Regions from separate parts of the Geobacillus thermopakistaniensis genome, predicted to be linked through region 1. Evidence: predicted binding sites of a transcription regulator. Region 1 holds the regulator's gene; the other holds the start of a gene.

Region 1 (3,572 bases):
GGCCGGCCTCAAAGCTCTGTTTTGCGGCTTTTGAGACAGCCCCTTCGTTTGGCCCGGCCTTGCTCGCTTTCCTCTCAATGTTTTTCGTCCCGCCTCACTCATTGCCTTCCTGCTCGACTGCTCGCTGCGCTTTCCGATAGCCGATGCGCGCCACCCAAATGCTTCCTTCATACAAAATGGTGAGTGGAATCATGACGATCACTTGCGACAACACATCCGGCGGCGTAATGACCGCCGCTAAAATAAGCAGCGCTAAATACGCATACTTGCGGATGCGAACAAGAAGCTGCGGCGTAATAAGCCCTAAGCGGGTGAAAAACAGCACAACAATCGGAAGCTGAAATACGATGCCAAACGGCAGCACGAGCTGAAGCAAAAACTGAAAATATTCATTAATGCCGATCATTTGTTGAACCCCTAGTTGGTCAGCCAGCTGGCTCATAAATCGAACGACAAACGGAAACAAGACGAAATAAGCGAAGCTGACGCCTGCTAAAAAAAGAACGATCGACGCCGGGATATAGCTTAACGTCACTTTCCGCTCTTTTTCATACAGACCGGGGCTTACAAACGCCCAAATTTGATACAACAGCACCGGAGCCGACAGCACAGCTGCGATGACAAAGGCAAACTGAAAATACACTTTAATCGGATCGGTGAGGCGGAAGGCGTTCATGGTCAAATGCTTCGCCTCGGCCGTTCGCTGCAAATACAAAATGACATCATCGACAAAAAAGAAACTAACGACAAGCGCCGCAGCAAAAAAGATGAGCACGATGATGAGCCGTTTTCGCAGTTCACCCAGATGCTCATACACCGACATTTCTTTGTCATTCATTGTTTCTCCATCCTGCCTTGTCATCGGTCGGTTTTCGTTTCTTCGTCATCAGCGAGCCCTTTTGTGGCGTCTTTAAACTCGCGAAGCGACTGGCCGAACGACCGCCCTAATTCTGGCAGCTTTTTCGTGCCAAACAGCAACAAAATCACAGCAACGAGCAACAAATATTTCATGTGTTGTTCTCTCCTTTTACGATGGCGATGGATAGTTTTTCAAAAAATAGACGAGCGACTGCAGCTCAATGGCTAAATCGATATGATGGACGCGAATATGGTTCGGCACGTTCAACCGCGCCGGAGTAAAGTTTAAAATGCCTTTAATTCCTTGGGCGACAAGGCGGTCGGTCAGCGCTTGAGCCGCGGCGGCCGGCACGGTTAAAATGGCGACCGGGATGTTTTCGTGAAGCCGCTCCTCCAACTCATCGAGATGATAGACCGGCACCCCGCCGACTGTCGTTCCTACTTTCCGCTCATCGACATCAAACGCCATCACGATTTTCGTATTGTTGTTTTTCGAAAAATTATAGTTTAAAAAGGCGGTGCCTAAATTGCCGACGCCAAACAAGGCGACTTCGGTCACCTCATCCTCTTCAAGCGTCCGGCGGAAAAACGACAACAAATAATTGACATTATACCCGTATCCCTTTTTACCAAGCGCGCCAAAATAGGAGAAATCGCGGCGGATCGTCGCCGGATCGACTTTCACCGCCTCGCTCAACTCGGCAGAGGAGACGCGTTGCTTGCCGGAAGCGTGCAAGTTTTTCAAAAACCGATAGTAAAGCGGCAGCCGTTTGGCGGTTGCCTGCGGAATTTTCGGTTGTTCGTTGCTCATGATCTCATCCCCTAGCTAATCGGTTTTCCGTCGGTAATGGCCAGACTTCCCGCCCGTTTTTTCGACCAAATACGTCGGACCGATGACCATTCCTTTATCAAGCGCCTTGCACATATCGTACACCGTCAACGCACAGACCGAAGCGGCCGTCAGCGCTTCCATTTCCACTCCTGTGCTCCCTTTCGTTTTCACCGTTGCCGTGATGACGAGCTTATGCGCTTCTCCATCGTTTTCCCAAGCAAAAGCAATGTCCACACCCTTTAACATAAGCGGGTGACACATTGGAATAAGGTCAGCTGTCTTCTTCGCCGCCATCACCCCCGCCACTTGAGCGACGGCGAGCACATCCCCTTTCTCGATCGCATTGCTCGTCATTTTTTCGTAAATTTCCCGGCTGACAGTCACGCTCGTTTGCGCCACAGCCACTCGCACAGTATCTTCTTTGTGCGTAATATCAACCATTTTCGCGCGCCCTTGTTCATTGAAATGAGTGAACGATGACAATACAATCTCCTCCATTTATACACTATACACGATTTTTCATCATTCGTCTTTGACCGTTTTCGCGACTTACGTTAAACTATTCGCGAGGTGAAATGACATGATCATTTTGCAAGTGCACGGGCTCACGAAATATTTCGGCGCTGACCTTATTTTATCGAATATAAAACTAGAAATACAGTCCCACGACCGAATTGCCCTTGTCGGCCGCAACGGAGCGGGAAAATCGACATTGTTGAAAATCATCGCCGGTGAACTCTCTTTCGACAGCGGCAAAATCATCAAACCAAACCATATCAAAATCGGCTATTTGGCGCAAAACAGCGGGCTCGACTCGCCGCGTTCCATTTGGGACGAAATGCTTGAGGTATTCACCCCGCTTCTAGGACTCGAAAAACAGCTCGCCGAACTCAGCATGCAACTCGGCGACCCAGACGTACTCGCCGATCCAGCTCGCTATGAAAAAACGCTGAAAACGTATGACGAGCTGCAAGAACAATACAAAGAACAAGGCGGCTACCAATACGAAGCCGATATCCGCTCCGTTTTGCACGGGCTGCAGTTTTCCTCATATGATTATAAAACAACGCCGATCTCGTCGTTAAGCGGCGGACAGCGGACGCGTCTTGCCCTTGGGAAATTGCTGTTGTCCAAGCCGGATTTATTGATTTTGGACGAGCCGACGAACCATTTGGATCTTGAGACGCTCTCTTGGCTGGAGCAGTACTTGCAAGCCTATCCCGGTGCCGTCCTGGTTGTTTCCCACGACCGCTACTTTTTAGACAAAATCGTCACTGACGTATACGAACTGTCGAATGCCACGCTCAAACACTATGCCGGCAACTACAGCCGCTATTTGGAGTTGCGGGCCGAGCAATACGAACAAGAGTTAAGACGGTACGAGAAACAGCAAGAAGAAATCGCCCGACTCCAAGACTTCATCCAGCGCAACATCGCCCGTGCCTCGACGGCCAAACGGGCGCAAAGCCGGCGAAAGCAACTGGAAAAAATAGAACGGCTCGAACGGCCTGTCGGCGATGAAAAATCAGCCTCCTTTTCGTTCTCGATCGATCGACCGAGCGGCTATGAAGTGCTCACCGCTGAAGACATAGCCGTTGGCTATGGCGACGGTGCACCCATCATCCGCCAAATCAGCTTCCGCATCACGCGCGGCGAAAGCGTCGCCCTAGTCGGGCCGAACGGCATCGGCAAGTCGACATTGCTGAAGGCGATCGCCCGAAAACTCCCTATCCAAACAGGAGAGCTCCGCTACGGCGCAAACGTCCAAATCGGCTATTACGATCAAGACCAAGCTGATTTGTCATCGAACAAACGGGTGCTTGACGAGCTGTGGGACGCCTACCCCGAAAAGACAGAAAAAGAAATTCGCACCGTGCTCGGC
Region 2 (3,572 bases), on a different contig from region 1:
CTGTTTGACAGCCTGAAGCCGGGGGAAGTAATGGAGCTTGTCAATGACCATGATCCGCGTCCGTTGCAATACCAATTTATGATGGAGCGTCCGGATCAGTTTACGTGGGAGTACTTAGAGGAAGGGCCGGACGTATGGCGGGTGGCGATCGGCAAAAAATAAATCATCCGCTCCATAGGGATTTCCGTCGACAGGCGGAAATCTTTTTTTTTCGCCGGTTGGTATGGTACGGTAAAAACAAACGATGGATGTCCGGAAAGGGGAAGCATGATGAAACAAACGATTGCCGGAGCGGTGCTCGCCGGCGGCCAGTCGCGCCGGTTTGGGCGGCCGAAGGCGTTTGCGTTGCACGAAGGAGCTCCGTTTTTCACTTGGTCCGTCGCGGCGCTGCGATCCGTCGCCGATGAATTGTACATCGTCAGCCACCCGTCGCTTATCGATGAATTCCGCCGGCAAACGGACATCCCGGTGCTGCTCGATGTGGAGCGCTGCCGCGGCTGTGGGCCGCTTGCCGGCCTTTACACCGTCATGGAACAGAGCCGAGCCGACTGGGTGTTCGTCCTGCCGTGCGACATGCCGTACATGCGGCGGGAAGTGGCGGAGCGGCTTGCTTCCTATATCGATCCGACGTTTGACGCCATCGTTCCACTCCATGGCGGCCGCCCAGAGCCATTGGTCGCTCTATACCATCGTCGGCTTCGTTCCGTGATCGCCGAGCTGCTTGACGCCGGCGAACGGCGGATGATCTCGCTTATTGACGGCGCCCGCGTCCGCTATGTTGACGCCCAACAGCTTGCCGCGGATGAAACCGTATGGCGCAATGTCAATACGGAGGGAGAGTACCGGTGAAGGGGGAATTGTGGCCGAAGGAGACACAGCATATACTTTTTTTCAATCAGAAGAGCCATCCTTGACCACGAAATGGTTCTTTTTCCCGGCTTTTCACCATAAAATGCACTTGATGCAGGAAGACGCTCATGATACGCAAGTGAAAAATGATTTCGCCTGTACAATAACTGTCAATAAAAGGTCAAGTGCACCTTTTGATGATGACCTTGAATTTTATGAAACGGCAATAGGGCGAAAAAGAACCGCACGACTTCGGCTCTTTTACGTTATTGGACTGGAGGTTGATTTCCTTCGCCAAGTCCGCCACTTCGAGGACGGTCAGCCCCGTTCGTTTCGCGACTTCGTGAAATGTCTTTGGCGTGGTACGAGACCCCGTCTGGCATCGTCTCATCTCCACTCGTTTTTACTTAAATGTTATACCGCCTGTTTAAACGGCTGTCATCTTCGCTCATGGCACGATCGCCATCTGTTGTGGCCTCGCTGCGGATGTGATCGATATCACATAACGCGCCTGAATGTTGCGGTACAATGGAGGCCAAGGAGGGAATTGGATGCACGATTTCAATAAAAACCCGTTTATCGTCATTTGGGAGTTGACACGGGCGTGCCAACTCAAGTGCCTTCATTGCCGCGCTGAAGCGCAATACCATCGCGATCCGCGCGAGTTGACGTTTGAGGAAGGGAAAAAACTGATCGATGAGATTTACGAGATGGATCAGCCGATGCTCGTCTTTACGGGCGGCGATCCGCTCATGCGTCCGGATGTGTACGATTTAGCGAAATATGCGATCGATAAAGGGCTGCGCGTGTCAATGACGCCAAGCGCGACGCCGAACGTGACGAAAGAGGCGATCCGCAAAGCAAAAGAGGTCGGTCTGTCGCGCTGGGCGTTCAGCCTTGACGGGCCGAACGCCGAGATTCACGACCATTTCCGCGGCGTGAGCGGCTCGTTTGATTTGACGATCCGTGCGATTCAATACTTGCATGAGCTCGACATTCCCGTGCAAATCAACACCGTCATTTCGCGATACAACGTTCATGTGCTTGATGAAATGGCGGAATTGGTTGAGAAGCTGAAATGCGTCCTTTGGAGCGTCTTTTTCCTTGTGCCGACAGGCAGGGGGAAGGAGGAGGACATGATTTCCCCCATCGAGCATGAGCGGGTGTTCCGCTGGTTGTATGAAACGAGCAAGCGCGTTCCGTTTGACATTAAAACGACAGCCGGCCAGCATTACCGCCGCGTTGTGCTGCAGGCGAAAATGCGCGAAGGAAAAGCGACAAAAGGCGGCATCCGTTACGAAGATGTGTTGAACCAAGGGTTGACCGGACAAGTCGACGGGCTCGGCCGCGCGCCGAAAGGAGTAAACGACGGCAACGGTTTCGTCTTTATTTCCCATATTGGCGACGTCTATCCGAGCGGGCTGCTGCCAGTCAAAGCCGGGAACGTCCGGGAAACGCCGCTGGCGGACATTTACCGACACTCGCCGATTTTCCAAGACTTGCGCAATCCGGACAAATATAAAGGAAAATGCGGCGTCTGCGAGTTCCGATATGTGTGCGGCGGCTCTCGTTCACGCGCTTACGCTGTAACGGGCGACTATTTGGAAAGCGAGCCGTATTGTGTTTACATTCCAAAGGCGCTGCGGACAAAAGAGCGAAGCCAACGGTAAGAGGGCGGTGAAAAACGGCCGCTTAAAATGACGGCGCTACGGCGTTCGTGAGACGGTTGCCCGGGCGCATGCGGCGGATGTTGGATGTGTGTTCAAAACATACGGGGGAGGAGCAGGCGCCCTTCCCCATTTTTGTTGAAAGATCATTCGTGGTTCAACTCGACTATAAAGGTCTCGGGCCCGGTCGGCGCCGCGCTTCCCCCTTTTGGTTCGAGGCTCGCTTTAATTTGCTTGAACTGTTTGACATCCTCGCCGGTGATCAAAATGCGCGCCGCTCCGTGGCGGATCGTCAACAGTTCCCCTTTGACCTCGTTGTTGGTGTAAATGATCCACAATTGATAATCGCGGGCCGCAAACGGCGGCAGCCCTTCAATTTCCATCAACATTTCCTTCGTATCGTCATTGAGCCAAATCGTGCCGTCCATCTGTTGAAAGAGCGCCGATGGCTCAATCGGAATTTGTTTCGTTTTGGGATTATGGATGATTCGCTCGATCGGAATGTCGGTATGTTGTTCGACAATCTGGTATCGATATGGCTCATCCGATCGGTCATGGGAAGCGGCTGGTCCGTCGCTGGGAGCGGAAAGGCGCAAGGTGAAAAGGAAAACGGCCAAAGCTGCACCGATCCACCCGCCTGCCATGCGGAGACCGCGCCGCATCCGCTTCGTTTGTTTTTGCGCTTCTGCTTGGGCCCAAATTCGCTCTTTATGAGAAAGGGGAGGTGCTTCATATTGAGCTTCCTCCTTAAGCCCGATGTTTTTCCACGCTTCAAGCAAGCGTTGGCATTCAAGGCACTGCTTTAGATGGTTGGACACGTCTTCTTTTTCTTGCTCTGGCAGCATGCCTAACAGCCAGTCCACGATTTTTGCTTCCGAAATATGGCTATGCTTCATGCTGTTCTTCACCTCTGCCAGCCCCCATCCAGTGGAACAGCTCTTTTTGTTTCCGCAAATTGCGCAAGCCGTAGCGGATGAGCGACTTGACGGAGCCTAACGGTTTGTTCATCGCGGCGGCGATTTCCCGCTGTGTTTCCCCATGAAAGTAAAAGTGAAT

What was found. The regulator Rex, encoded in region 1, represses fermentation and respiration genes when NADH is low (regulators of the CRP and FNR family bind a similar motif). The targets are predictions, from matches to a motif close to TTGTGAAATATTTCACAA.
Region 2: the regulator Rex is predicted to act here: its motif matches at 1,336-1,353, upstream of T260_RS131580 (TIGR04053 family radical SAM/SPASM domain-containing protein).

Annotation. Positions count from the first base shown of each region.
Region 1 is NZ_AYSF01000051.1:3,884-7,455, reverse strand. Features, by position in the region: gene tatC (twin-arginine translocase subunit TatC) at 95-838, opposite strand; gene tatA (twin-arginine translocase TatA/TatE family subunit) at 859-1,011, opposite strand; gene T260_RS128910 (redox-sensing transcriptional repressor Rex) at 1,028-1,669, opposite strand; gene moaC (cyclic pyranopterin monophosphate synthase MoaC) at 1,685-2,173, opposite strand; gene T260_RS128920 (ABC-F family ATP-binding cassette domain-containing protein) at 2,271-3,572, shown strand, end outside.
Region 2 is NZ_AYSF01000039.1:1,316-4,887, forward strand. Features, by position in the region: gene T260_RS131590 (DUF2249 domain-containing protein) at 1-8, shown strand, start outside; partial or broken gene T260_RS1000000138700 (DUF2249 domain-containing protein) at 1-162, shown strand; gene T260_RS131585 (molybdenum cofactor guanylyltransferase) at 268-849, shown strand; gene T260_RS131580 (TIGR04053 family radical SAM/SPASM domain-containing protein) at 1,401-2,519, shown strand; gene T260_RS131575 (anti-sigma factor) at 2,663-3,412, opposite strand; gene T260_RS131570 (sigma-70 family RNA polymerase sigma factor) at 3,402-3,572, opposite strand, start outside.